DNA from 4 places in the Bacillus sp. AFS031507 genome. Region 4 is predicted to be linked to each of the others. Evidence: predicted binding sites of a transcription regulator. Region 4 holds the regulator's gene; each other region holds the start of a gene.
What was found. The regulator Rex, encoded in region 4, represses fermentation and respiration genes when NADH is low (regulators of the CRP and FNR family bind a similar motif). The targets are predictions, from matches to a motif close to TTGTGAAATATTTCACAA.
Positions count from the first base shown of each region.

Region 1 (3,182 bases), on a different contig from region 4:
ATACCAGAATAAAGTCCGACTTACTAACACATCAACAGTATCAACTAATCCAAGCGACCAAGGAAGTAATTGGAACAATACGGTTGCTGCAACTCCAAGAGTAGCAATAATCCACATGACTGTATTTATAACAGCCATAAAGCTTAATAACGGACTTGGCTGCCCGGGATTATTCTTCCTCCATTTTGCATAGGTCATGATTTGTGAAGCACCATCAATCCAGCTTCCTATAACGACGAAGGTTAAGCCTAAGTAAAATATCCAATGGGCTTTAAGAGGTGCATAAAAAGTGTAAAGTACGGATGCTTCCTTAAGTAAAACCATGGTAGCTGCCATTAAGGTACCGACTAACATGATCCAAAAACCGATCCAGCCAGTGCGGCGGGCAGCATTTGAATGACCGCCAGTGGTTCTGCTTACGGCAGCATACTGAAATCCCATAATAAAAAATGTCGTTAAAACCAATCCCATTAAAACACCATGGACGGTTAAGATTTGGTAGTAATCAATACCCCATGGAAGCTCCCATTTACCGGAACGGACAAGGGTTTGTAAAAGCCCCATTAAACCACCAAGTGCAAGTGCAGAGAAGGCAACAAAAAAGTGGGCCATTGAAAGCTTTGCATCACGAGGATCAACTTTTACTTTTGCTGCTGTCGAGTTAGCCATTATTTTACCACCTCAATCATCGAACTCATTAAATGGTGACCAGCACCACAATATTCATTACAAACAATTAAATATTCACCAGCTTTATCAAACGTGGTTGTATATTCGCTGACATAACCAGGTTCAAGCATCATGTTAATATTTGTGCCAGCTACTTCAAACCCGTGGACAACATCTTTGGTTGTAGCAATAACTTTTACCTTAGCCCCAACTGGTACTTCCACTTTCACTGGATTATAGGAGAACGCTGCAGCTACATATACTAATTCATAGTCCCAATCCTTACCTTCAACCTTATGTAATCCTGGTTTATCAAATGGTTTTGTTTGATCGACCTTATCCACATTAATCGTAGTTAAACAACTTGGCGGCTTGTTGCCAAGATAGAATGCGCTTACACCCACAACTGTCAAAAATACTACCAGTGCACTAATTCCGAAAGTTAGCCAAATCTTCTCGAACTTATGCATATGCATAATTCTTTCCCCCTTCAATTATTAAAAGCGTTCAACAAATAGGTAATAGACACTTACCCAAGTGACAACAATAAAAGCTCCCAATAAGAAAACGGACGCTAATGTCCCTTTAAGAGAAGAGCTGTCTTCTATTTCTGTTTTTTTGTTTGTTTTAAGTTCCGCATTCGCCATCCCCCTGCACTCCCTTCAGAGTAGTTAAAATAAATGATTAGTTCTCTTTCATAATACAAAACAATTGTGAAGAAAAAATAACAAAATTAGCAGTTCACAAAATGTTCATTCCTTAGATATCTACTATGTTAATATTATAAAATTGATGTAACAGTGATTTATATCACAATTGCCAGGGGTTATTTGTGACTAAAATGTGAACTATCACACTTTACCTGTGATAAAAGTAATTGAATAATCATTCACACACGAAATTAACCACCCTTTTTGAAATGAATGTCACACTTTGGAATCCTATAAATATGATATTAAGAAATTCATATTTTCCTTCAGAAAAGAGTGTGTTTTTGTGGAAAAATATTATTGTGATAATTGCCGCCTTTTGTATGACCAGGTAGAAATCTGTAAAATCTGCGGAACATTAGTAAAAAATAAAATTAAAATTGAAGTTCAAAAACAACCCGATAAAAAATAAGGTGAAAAAACATTAATAAGCATTTTTCTTGCTGTTTATTTAGAAATTCGGAACTGGAAATCATTAGTTAATGAATGAAATCAATATCCATTATATAATTTAAGAGCACAGCAACAACCTTCAAAACGTTTGCTTCCCAGAGTGGAAACTTTTGGTTTCCTCTTTATATAGGGAAGCTTTTTTTTTGCTTTCTGAAACTCTTGAATAAAAACCTTTAAACTGGAAAAAATACCCTTACATAGATTGAAGGAGAAAAAACATGCCTACAATTATTTCAGTTGCAGAGGTTACTCCCCCTTTTGAAGTTAATCAAAATCAAGCTTTGGAGTTTGCACGAGAGCTTTTCTCAGATTCCTTTAAGGATATTGAAAGACTTTTACGAGCTTTTCAAAATGGACAAATTGAAAAAAGACATTTTGTTAAAAATCTCGATTGGTTTAAAGAAGAACATACTTTTGAAGAAAAAAATTCTGCATATATTGAATCTGCGGTGATACTTGGAAAAGAAGCAATCGAGAAGTGTTTAAATAATAAGGATTACTTAAAGCGAAATATTAATTATCAAGAAATTGATATCATTTTTTTTATCTCAACCACGGGGATGGCCACACCTAGTATCGAAGCGAGAATCATGAATCTCCTCCCGTTTAATTCACACACAAAGAGGATGCCTATTTGGGGACTTGGCTGTGCAGGCGGTGCTGCTGGTCTATCGAGAGCCTATGAATATTGTCTTGCCTTTCCAAAAGCAAAGGCCCTAGTACTCTCAGTTGAGCTTTGCAGCCTAACGTTTCAGCGCAACGATCTTTCGAAAAGTAATTTAATCGGAACTTCTTTGTTTGCCGATGGTGTAGCCTGTGCCTTGGTTTGCGGTGATGATTCATACTTTTCAGATTTCAGGAAGAAGCCGACATCCCCCTCCATCATTGCTACACAGTCCACTCTTATGCCGAACTCTTTAGATGTAATGGGCTGGGCTATTAAGAGCACGGGGCTGTTTGTCGTATTTTCTCGGGATATCCCCCAGATCATAGAGGAGTGGTTAAAGCCGAATGTAAGTGGATTTTTAGGTGAACATCAAATCAACCTTGAACAAATAGACTATTTTATTGCTCATCCGGGTGGAAAAAAAGTGATAGATGCCTATGTAAAATCATTAGAGTTACCTCCATCCATGACTGACGTTTCACTTGAAGTGTTAAAACAATTTGGGAATATGTCTTCAACAACGATATTTTATGTGCTGAAACGTTACATGGAGATGGATATTCCTCAGGATGCTTTAGGACTTGGTACCGCGCTTGGACCTGGTTTCAGTTCCGAACTGCTTTTATTTAGGTGGGAGTAAAATGAAAGATATTATCTCATTTCTGATATTAGTAGGATTCATC
Region 1 is NZ_NUOW01000003.1:302,777-305,958, forward strand. It holds gene COE25_RS05420 (b(o/a)3-type cytochrome-c oxidase subunit 1) at 1-669, opposite strand, end outside; gene COE25_RS05425 (cytochrome c oxidase subunit II) at 669-1,145, opposite strand; gene COE25_RS05430 (cytochrome c oxidase subunit 2A) at 1,167-1,316, opposite strand; gene COE25_RS05435 (type III polyketide synthase) at 2,051-3,139, shown strand; gene COE25_RS05440 (isoprenylcysteine carboxyl methyltransferase family protein) at 3,141-3,182, shown strand, end outside.
Region 1: the regulator Rex is predicted to act here: its motif matches at 1,511-1,528, upstream of COE25_RS05430 (cytochrome c oxidase subunit 2A).

Region 2 (3,182 bases), on a different contig from region 4:
TCACACGCTAATTTTTTCTCACCTAATTTGGTGAGTTTTTTTATTTCTATATGTAACCGTCTATATAAAAAATAGTACTGGTAAAACCCTTAGCTACTTGAAAAAGGACGTTATAACAAAAGCAGGTACAATCAACCTAGGATACAGCACTGCCTCCCTTGGAAATGGGAAATACTCTGTAGTGATGGCAGCGACAGACACAAGTAAAAACCGTTCGAGCGTGACAACTACTTTCGTTGTAAAAAAAGTTGTCAAACCAAAAATGGGAAAAGTAACTGTATCACGTCTTAATGTACGTGCAACAACATCAACCAAAAGCAAGGTAATTAGTACTTTAAAGAAAAATCAATCAGTAACCATTGTCTCAACAAAAGGTTCATGGAAAAAAATCAAATTTGGTAAAGCAACAGGTTATGTTTCAAGTAAATATATAAAATAAAAAGGGCAGAGACTTTCTCTCTGCCTTTTTGGTTTATTTAGCATGTATGATTACACCTTTCAAACTGGAGGGTTCTTTTTCCAAATCTAACAGTTTTTCCTTCATATCTAAACCGCCGCGAAAACCAGTTAACTTCCCGTTCTTACCAATCACACGATGACAAGGAACAGTAATTAATATCGGGTTTGCTCCAATTGCAGCGGCAACGGCACGTACCGATTTAGGTTTCTGCAGGAGTTCCGCGATTTCTGAGTAAGTATGTGTGCATCCATAGGGAATTTCATTTAATACGTTCCAAACAGATTGTTGAAAGGGAGTCCCGTGAAAATCGATTGGAAAGGTAAAAGACGTGCGCTTTCCTTGAAAATATTCGGTGAATTCGTCTACAAAAGGTTGTAATTTACTATCATCACGTTCCAAAAGGTGATGCGGGAGTTTTTTTTGGACCCAAGTCACCAGTTCTTCTAAGTCCTTATGATCGGAACCTACATAACAAAGTCCATCTACCGTTGCTGCGAGATACATTTTCCATGGACCATATATAAACAAACTCCAATAAATTTTCTTTTCCATTGTATAAACCTCCATTCTTTATTCCTTTCGGATCATTTGACGATACTCTGATGAAGTATGGCTGGTTATTTTTTTTAAAAGTGTAGCAAAATGGGCTGGGTTAGGGATACCGACTAACATACTGGTTTATCATCATATGAAGGAACATTATTGATAATTGACTGCCATCTTTCTTCTGTTAGACCATTCGTCTCCGTCCGTAACTCCTGTGGTGTTTTTACACTCCACCATGTCACCTCAGAATCAGTATACCTTTATTAGGAAAGGGAAGTAAGATATTTTGAATATAAAAGCAAGATTACAAAGGTAAATGTAAGCGCTCTAAAATAGTTAAAGAAATATTCACAGGATTTTAAAAGAATTTGTTATAAAATAGAAGTATGTTAAACATTTCACATACTAAATGGTTCATTTAAAAAGGAGTATATCATATGGGATATAGTAAACCCGAAACAATCATGGAAATTACCGTTGAAAATGGAGTAAAAAAATCAAAATACCATCCTTTACAGACCCTGATATTAGGTTTTGAAGCAGGTGCCTTCATTGCTTTAGGTTATTTACTTTTCATCCGTGTCACAGCAACTTTAACAGGAAATTTAGAGGGGTTAAGCAGTTTGATTGGTGCGACTGTCTTCCCAATCGGCCTTATCCTCACCTTGCTTGCAGGTGGTGAGCTATTAACAGGAAATATGATGGCTGTGTCTCTAGCTCGAATGGCGAATAAGATTAGCACTAGACAGGTTGTTTATAATTGGTTTCTTGTTACGGTCAGTAACTTTATCGGGGCCATTTTTGTAGCATACTTTTTTGGGCATCTGGTTGGACTTACCGAATCAGGCCCCTTCTTGGAAAGAACGATTAGTATTGCTGACCATAAATTAGAAGCAACCTTTCTCCAAGCCTTCGTTTCGGGGATTGGCTGTAATTGGCTGGTGGCAGCGGCAGTGTGGCTTTGTTATGGAGCAAACGATATGGTCGGAAAAATTGCAGGTATTTGGTTTCCAACGATGGCATTTGTCGCAATCGGATTCCAACACGTTGTAGCGAATATGTTTGTGATTCCTGCAGCGATATTTGCCGGCCATTTTACTTGGCTAGGATATATTGAAAATTTTATCCCTGTCTTTATAGGCAATGCGGTTGGCGGATCTGTCTTTATCGCACTCGCATATTGGCACGCCTATAAGAAAAATGAACGCACATATTCGGAACCATTAGTGGTTCAACCAATGATGAAAAGCAGCGTAAGATAATTTACAGCTTAAAAAAATTATATATCTTCACTGATTAAGCTCCTTACACCTAAGGGGCTTTTTTGCATATTAATCAATACTTATAAGTCATATTGACATGCAAACGGGAATAAAATCCAAGAATGTATGGACTTCGTTTGGAGGTCAGCATTTACTGCATGAAAATAAAGGATAAGAGGTTGGGGGAAATGACAAAGAGCTCGTGGCTAGTATCAATTTTATTAATTTGTAGCTTATTAATTATTGCCGGATGTACAGAAAAAACGAATACAGAAAAGACAGTTGAAGAAAAAGTAACTGAACCAGGACAACAAAAGCCCAATAAAACACCAGAACCACCACAGAAAGAAGAAAAACCAAAACCAATTACGGTGAGTGTCATTGATCCGAATACAAATGCTATTTTGGAAACCTTTTTACCAGTGGAAATGGGTTTTGGAACCGATAATGAAACCTACAAAAAGGAACTTGAAAAATGGGCAAAGGATTTAGCAAGAGGGACGGAAAGTACCAAAGGATATGACCAACGAATGGTTCTTGATAAGATTGGCCCCAATGGTCAAATCATTAAAGGCAAACCTAGAATTATCTTAGAGGAATCAGAGTTAGTTGAAAAGGTCATAACAGCATCGGCAACGGGTGGAGTTATTGAACTACCTTTATATGTGACCGAGAGCGGTTATAAGCCTGAGGATGTTGACCAGTTAGGGGAAGTTGTCGTGGCAAGCTTTACAACGAGATTTAATAGCGGAGTTGTAGGCCGTTCAAAGAATATTCAGCTGTCGGCCGAGGCCATTAATAATATCATTGTCGGAGCGGGAGATATTTTCTCATTTAATACCACTGTTGGTCCAAGTGATGCCGCCCATGGATATCAAAAGGCGAAGGAAATTGTAAATAAGCAACTAGTCGAC
Region 2 is NZ_NUOW01000025.1:197,835-201,016, forward strand. It holds gene COE25_RS22305 (SH3 domain-containing protein) at 98-439, shown strand; gene COE25_RS22310 (methylated-DNA--[protein]-cysteine S-methyltransferase) at 473-1,012, opposite strand; gene COE25_RS22315 (formate/nitrite transporter family protein) at 1,444-2,268, shown strand; gene COE25_RS22320 (VanW family protein) at 2,457-3,182, shown strand, end outside.
Region 2: the regulator Rex is predicted to act here: its motif matches at 1,393-1,410, upstream of COE25_RS22315 (formate/nitrite transporter family protein).

Region 3 (3,182 bases), on a different contig from region 4:
GCTTTAAAGGAACTGGTTGAATTCCAGGGGATTTATCAGAAAAAACGTTTTGATGAAAAAGGCCAATACATCGAGGAAGATGACTTTGTCGCAGGTGAAAGAGGTCAGTTCCCTCTTATTGTCAAAGAAAATGGCGTCAACTTTGCAATATATTTAAATGAAAGTGCCATGGTCGGGGTGTTTTTAGACCAACGGGATGTAAGGCGCACAATCCGAGATGTGTATGCAAACGGTAAGACAGTTTTAAATACTTTCTCTTATACTGGGGCTTTTTCCGTGTTTGCAGCTCTAGGGGGAGCAACGAAAACAACAAGTGTAGACCTGGCCAATCGGAGTAAGAGTAAAACGATTGAGCAGTTTAGTTTAAATGGTGTGGACCATGAAACACAAGCAATTATTGTTGAGGATGTATTCAAGTACTTTAAATATGCAGTCAAGAAACAGTTGAAGTTTGATATGGTCATCCTTGATCCGCCGAGCTTTGCCCGGTCAAAGAAATTTGTCTTTAGTGCGGAAAAGGACTACAAGAATCTTCTAATCGAAGCGATTGCCATAACTGCGGACAATGGAACCATTGTTGCATCCACAAACAGCAGCGCTTTTGGGATGGATAAATTCAAGAGCTTTATCGATGCTGCCTTTAAAGAATCTGGCAGCCGCTACAAACAATTGGAAGAATTTTCACTTCCCGTCGATTTCAAAACCGTCAAAGAATTTCCAGAAGGGGACTACTTGAAGGTAGTATTTATTAAAAAAATAAGATAAGAATGGTGCCTGACACCCATATGCAATGAAATGTGGGGGAGGGCCTTTTTTTATTTTCCAGGGTGTTGTAAATCCCATTTTTGCAATATAATAGAGGGAAGATGTTCACGAAATTGTCAAAAATGCTACTTTCGTAACTTACATAAATTAAAAAATAATCATTTCTGGGGGGAAACGATATGATTAGAGCGGCTATTGCTGGTGTTGTTGGTTTTGTGCTTATTTTTATCGAGTCGATGATTGTGATGAAGCTAAAAGGTCTTGAAACGATTGAATTTGGCGGGTTGGCTCCCTTCATTAATGTCTGGGCTATGAATTTCTTTTTCATGTTTGCCATCCTTACACAGGTAACCAATTGGTATATGAACAAAGAAAGTTTAAAAGAAGATAAAAGCTTTTAGGATTAAAAAAAAGCGACGCATCTGGTAGGAAAACCAAGACTGCGTCGCTTTTTGTTTGGATTAAACATTATGTTTTACAGCTTTATTCCCTTTAAATGCAGTGTTACGAATGAATGGGATAACCCAACGGTCAAGACCGATGCGGCCCGCATTATAGCCAGAGAATAGGATGATCGCTCCTAGGAAAAGATCTGTTGGAATATGTGACACAGTTCCTGCTAAGAAAAATGAAAAGTTCATTACAAGTCCAAAGAACATAGCAGCAGTTGTTAAACATCCAAGAATAAGTCCAAGTCCGATTAAGAATTCACCTAGTGGGACGATCGTGTTAAAAATATCAACGTTTGGTAACGCGAAATGCTTTAAGAAATCAACATACCAGCCATAAACCATCGCACCGTCTGGACCTTTCACTGGATTGGCGATTGCCCCTTTTAGATAGCCAGAAGCATCAAAACCGCCTGATAATTTGTGGAACCCAGCTGTTATCCAAGAATACCCCATATATAAGCGAAGAACTGTTAAAATTCCAGCGGCAACTTTGTTTTCTCTTAACCAATTTACTATCATGTGAAACACTCCTTGTTAATTTATTTTTATTTGTTTGTTTGTTTGTTTGTTTGTTCGTTAACTACAACTTTACTATACCAAACTTATTTTGAAATTAGGGCAAATTGTTCACTGTTTCACATATTTGTAAAAAAGTTATGAACAAATTTCAAACGAACAAGATCCTTCACCAGACTCTTGGAGAGTTTTGTATAAAAGGGAGCTTATCAAAGACATTCCCCTTGCTTACTTGCATTAAACGTTATGCTTTACAGTTTTACTACCTTTAAATGCAGTGTTACGAATGAATGGGATAACCCAACGGTCAAGACCGATGCGACCAGCGTTATAGCCTGAGAAAAGAATAATTGCTCCTAGGAAAAGATCTGTTGGAATATGTGACACGGTTCCTGCTAAGAAAAATGAAAAGTTCATTACAAGTCCAAAGAACATAGCAGCAGTTGTTAAACATCCAAGAATAAGTCCAAGTCCGATTAAGAATTCACCTAGTGGGACGATCGTGTTAAAAATATCAACGTTTGGTAACGCGAAATGCTTTAAGAAATCAACATACCAGCCATAAACCATCGCACCGTCTGGACCTTTCACTGGATTAGCGATTGCCCCTTTTAGATAGCCAGAAGCATCAAAACCGCCTGATAATTTGTGGAACCCAGCTGTAATCCAAGAATACCCCATATATAAGCGAAGAACTGTTAAAATTCCAGCGGCAACTTTGTTTTCTCTTAACCAATTTACTACCATGTGAAACACTCCTTGTTAATTTATTTTAGTTGTTTGTTTGTTCGTTAACTACATTTTTACTATACCAAACTTATTTTGAAATTAGGGTAAATTGTTCACTATTTCACATATTCGTAAAAAAGTTGTGAACATTTTATTGCAGGGCCATGAACTCCATTACTTCCTAATTAATAAGAAAAATGCTTGGAGATGCTCCAAGCATTTTTACGTCATTCTGCGTGTGAATTAACCTAAATATTTTTCTAAAGGGTTCCAGTAATTCGCTCCCCATCCTGCTGCAAGATGTTCTCCTTCAGCATCAGGAAAACCAATGTGGTCGAAAACCAAAAGGGTTTTTGAGTCTTGTTCTTTTAGCTCAAACTTAGCAATAGAATAAACTCCCTCTGGCCAGTTCGCTACTCGCCAAGCTTGTACAATTCGCACACCTGGAACAAGTTCAATGTTTCTTCCAAGAATCATGCCGCCAAAACACGAAAAAGTACCACCAGCTTCGGGACTGATTTCTGTAGGTGCACCTCCCGTCATTTTGCTAAATTGTTTCGAATCGGTAAGTGCTTCATATATAAGTCCAGGACTGGCATTGAAAATTACTTCTTGATGAATTATTTTAGTCATTTTTAATTCCTCCAATATATTCAGTAGAAAAGGTTATTTATTTTTTATAAAAATTAATGCATGGCCATTTCGGACCATGGATCTACA
Region 3 is NZ_NUOW01000001.1:321,661-324,842, reverse strand. It holds gene COE25_RS01505 (class I SAM-dependent rRNA methyltransferase) at 1-765, shown strand, start outside; gene COE25_RS01500 (hypothetical protein) at 945-1,166, shown strand; gene COE25_RS01495 (DoxX family membrane protein) at 1,227-1,736, opposite strand; gene COE25_RS01490 (DoxX family membrane protein) at 1,971-2,480, opposite strand; gene COE25_RS01485 (SRPBCC family protein) at 2,706-3,095, opposite strand; gene COE25_RS01480 (SRPBCC family protein) at 3,149-3,182, opposite strand, start outside.
Region 3: the regulator Rex is predicted to act here: its motif matches at 1,841-1,858, upstream of COE25_RS01495 (DoxX family membrane protein).

Region 4 (3,182 bases):
GTCAGCACCATAATATTTTTGTAATTGATTAACCTGTAGCAAAATCATTCTCATTCACCTCTATTACATAGGATTAGTGTACCTTATTCCCGGTATGTCGGCAATAAACTGCTCGCCATATTAGCGGAGTGAAGTCTTAAACCGACATAAAATGTAATATATAGTTCAAAGTTTCACACACATATAAGGAAAAATAGTGTATGATTTGATGGGAGGATTTTTTATATGGCAGAATTTACGCATTTTAATGAAGAAGGCAGAGCAAAAATGGTCGACGTCAGTGATAAGCCGGAAACGGCACGTACGGCGCTTGCTCATTCCAGCATTACCGTTAGTAAAGAAATTTATGATAAAATAACTAATAATGAGATGAAGAAGGGCGATGTCTTAGCTGTGGCCCAGATAGCAGCTGTCATGGCAGCAAAGAAGACATGGGATTTGATTCCAATGTGCCATCCGATTCCATTAACAGGTGTTAATATTTCTTTCTCTTGGGAACAGGATAAGGATGAGAACTATCAATTATATATTGCTGCAGCCGTTAAAACGAAAGGGAACACAGGTGTAGAAATGGAAGCGTTAACAGCCGCATCCGCATGTGCCTTAACGGTTTATGATATGTGTAAAGCCGTTGATAAAGGTATGGTAATTGGACCGACGTATCTTGTCGAAAAAACGGGCGGTAAAAACGGTGATTTTAAAAGAGATGAAAGAGTTAAATAAATTTTTAACTAAACCATTCATGGGGTGTGGGAGATTATGAGTAATGAAACAACGAAAATACCACAGGCGACAGCAAAACGGCTGCCCCTCTATTATCGATTTCTAAAAAACCTGCAAAGTTCAGGCAAGCAAAGGGTCTCTTCAGCGGAATTGAGTGAAGCAGTAAAGGTAGACTCAGCAACGATTCGCCGCGACTTTTCCTATTTCGGTGCGTTAGGAAAAAAGGGCTATGGGTATAATGTTAATTACTTAATATCCTTCTTCCGAAAGACCCTAGATCAGGATGAATTAACTAAGGTTGCCTTAATAGGAGTCGGAAATCTTGGGACTGCCTTTTTAAACTATAACTTTTTAAAAAATAATAACACAAAAATAGAATGCGCCTTCGATGTGGATCCCGACAAAATGGGAACCATGATTCGCGAGGTACCTGTTCACCCTATGGACGATTTAGAGAAGGTGTTATCAGAAACTAATATTTCAGTGGCGATATTAACGGTTCCGGCTCCTGCCGCACAAATGATAACCGATCGACTGGTCCAAGCGAATGTAAAAGGGATCTTAAATTTCACTCCAGCGAGGTTAAATGTTCCACCCTTAATAAGGGTCCATCATATTGACTTGGCTGTGGAGCTTCAATCGCTAGTCTACTTTTTAAAGCATTATCCAACGGTCGAAATAGATGAAGAATAATTAGTTAAAAAGGCTTTCCACAAAATTTGTGGAAGGCCTTTTGTATGATTAACTCCCTGCTTTTTTTAATTACATAATCTATAAAAATACTTTCTTATGCACTAAGATGTAGGTAGATAAAATGCAAGCGGTTACTAACCGGGAAGTGGGGGAAATTCAATGTCAATTTTACGAGATGAAGCGTTAAAAATGCACAAGGAACACCAAGGCAAGGTTGGGATTTATTCTAAGGTGGCAGTACATAATGCAAAAGATTTAAGCCTTGCCTATTCACCCGGTGTGGCAGAGCCATGTTTGGACATTTATGCAGACGAAAATAAAGTCTATGATTATACCTCGAAGGGCAATCTTGTCGCAGTGGTATCCAATGGGACAGCGGTCCTGGGGCTTGGAAACATTGGACCAAAAGCTGCGATGCCTGTGATGGAAGGAAAGGCCGTGTTATTCAAATCGTTCGCAGATGTTGATGCCTTTCCCATTTGCTTGGCCACCACTGACACAGACCAGATCGTAGAAACCGTCAAGCTGCTAGAACCAACATTTGGCGGAGTGAACTTGGAGGATATTGCTGCGCCGCAATGCTTTGAAATTGAAGACCGCCTCCGCAAAGCCTGCGAGATTCCTGTTTTTCATGATGACCAGCATGGAACCGCGATTGTAACAGCCGCTGGTCTAATCAACGCATTAAAATTAGCAGATAAAAAAATTAAAGATATTCGTGTTGCCGTAAACGGAGCAGGTTCAGCTGGAGTAGCAATTGTTAAGCTCCTGCTGCATATGGGCGCGAAGGATGTTATTTTATGCGATACAAAAGGAATTATTTATGAAGGCCGCCCGTTCGGAATGAATCGATTCAAAGATGAAATGGCGCGAATGACAAATCGCGAGCAAAAACAAGGAGCGTTAGCCGATGCGCTCGTTGACGCAGATGTGTTTGTGGGGGTATCAGCAGCCGGGGCCGTTACAAAGGATATGGTTGGTTCTATGCACCGTAACCCGATTATCTTTGCCATGGCCAACCCTGTACCGGAAATTATGCCCGATGCGGCCAAAGAAGCAGGAGCACTTGTAGTGGGTACAGGACGATCTGATTTTCCAAACCAGGTTAATAATGTGCTTGCTTTCCCAGGTATTTTCCGCGGTGCTTTAGATGTCCGTGCAAAGGAAATCAACGAGGAAATGAAGCTTGCTGCGGTATATGCAATTGCTGGATTAATTTCAGATGAAGAACTTCATGCTGATCATGTTATTCCAGACCCTTTTGATCCTAGGGTCGCAGCACAAGTAGCGGCTGCAGTCGCTTACGCTGCAATGGAAACAGGGGTAGCTCAAAAAAATGTCAATGTTGAGGAAATAAAACAACGCCTATTATCATTAGCAGAAGCAAAACAACCAGTGCATGTTTAGGTCGAGTAAAATCTAGCTTTTAAGGGAGGACTATCTCAAACTAGAGGTAGTCTTTCAAATTTTGGGAATTAGGGCATAATTCCGATATACCTTTTAAATTTTTAGTACAATAATGAATGATAGTTTTTTTCTTTTTTAAATCGGTGGGTATGACCACGTTTTTAGGTAAGTAATTTTAACATTTCCTAGAAGGACATCTAGGGTTTTGCAATCGGAGGGGATGAAGTTGGCGATTGTGCTGACGATGTTTGTGCTTGGGATATTATTAGGATTTGTTGGGGCGGGCGGCTCCGGCTTTATTATTGCCATCTTAACAGTTATTTTTGGAGTACCAATACATATGGCGTTAGGGACATCAC
Region 4 is NZ_NUOW01000035.1:5,163-8,344, forward strand. It holds gene COE25_RS25070 (ABC-F family ATP-binding cassette domain-containing protein) at 1-48, opposite strand, end outside; gene moaC (cyclic pyranopterin monophosphate synthase MoaC) at 226-723, shown strand; gene COE25_RS25080 (redox-sensing transcriptional repressor Rex) at 760-1,416, shown strand; gene ystJ (NADP-dependent malic enzyme) at 1,576-2,823, shown strand; gene COE25_RS25090 (sulfite exporter TauE/SafE family protein) at 3,050-3,182, shown strand, end outside.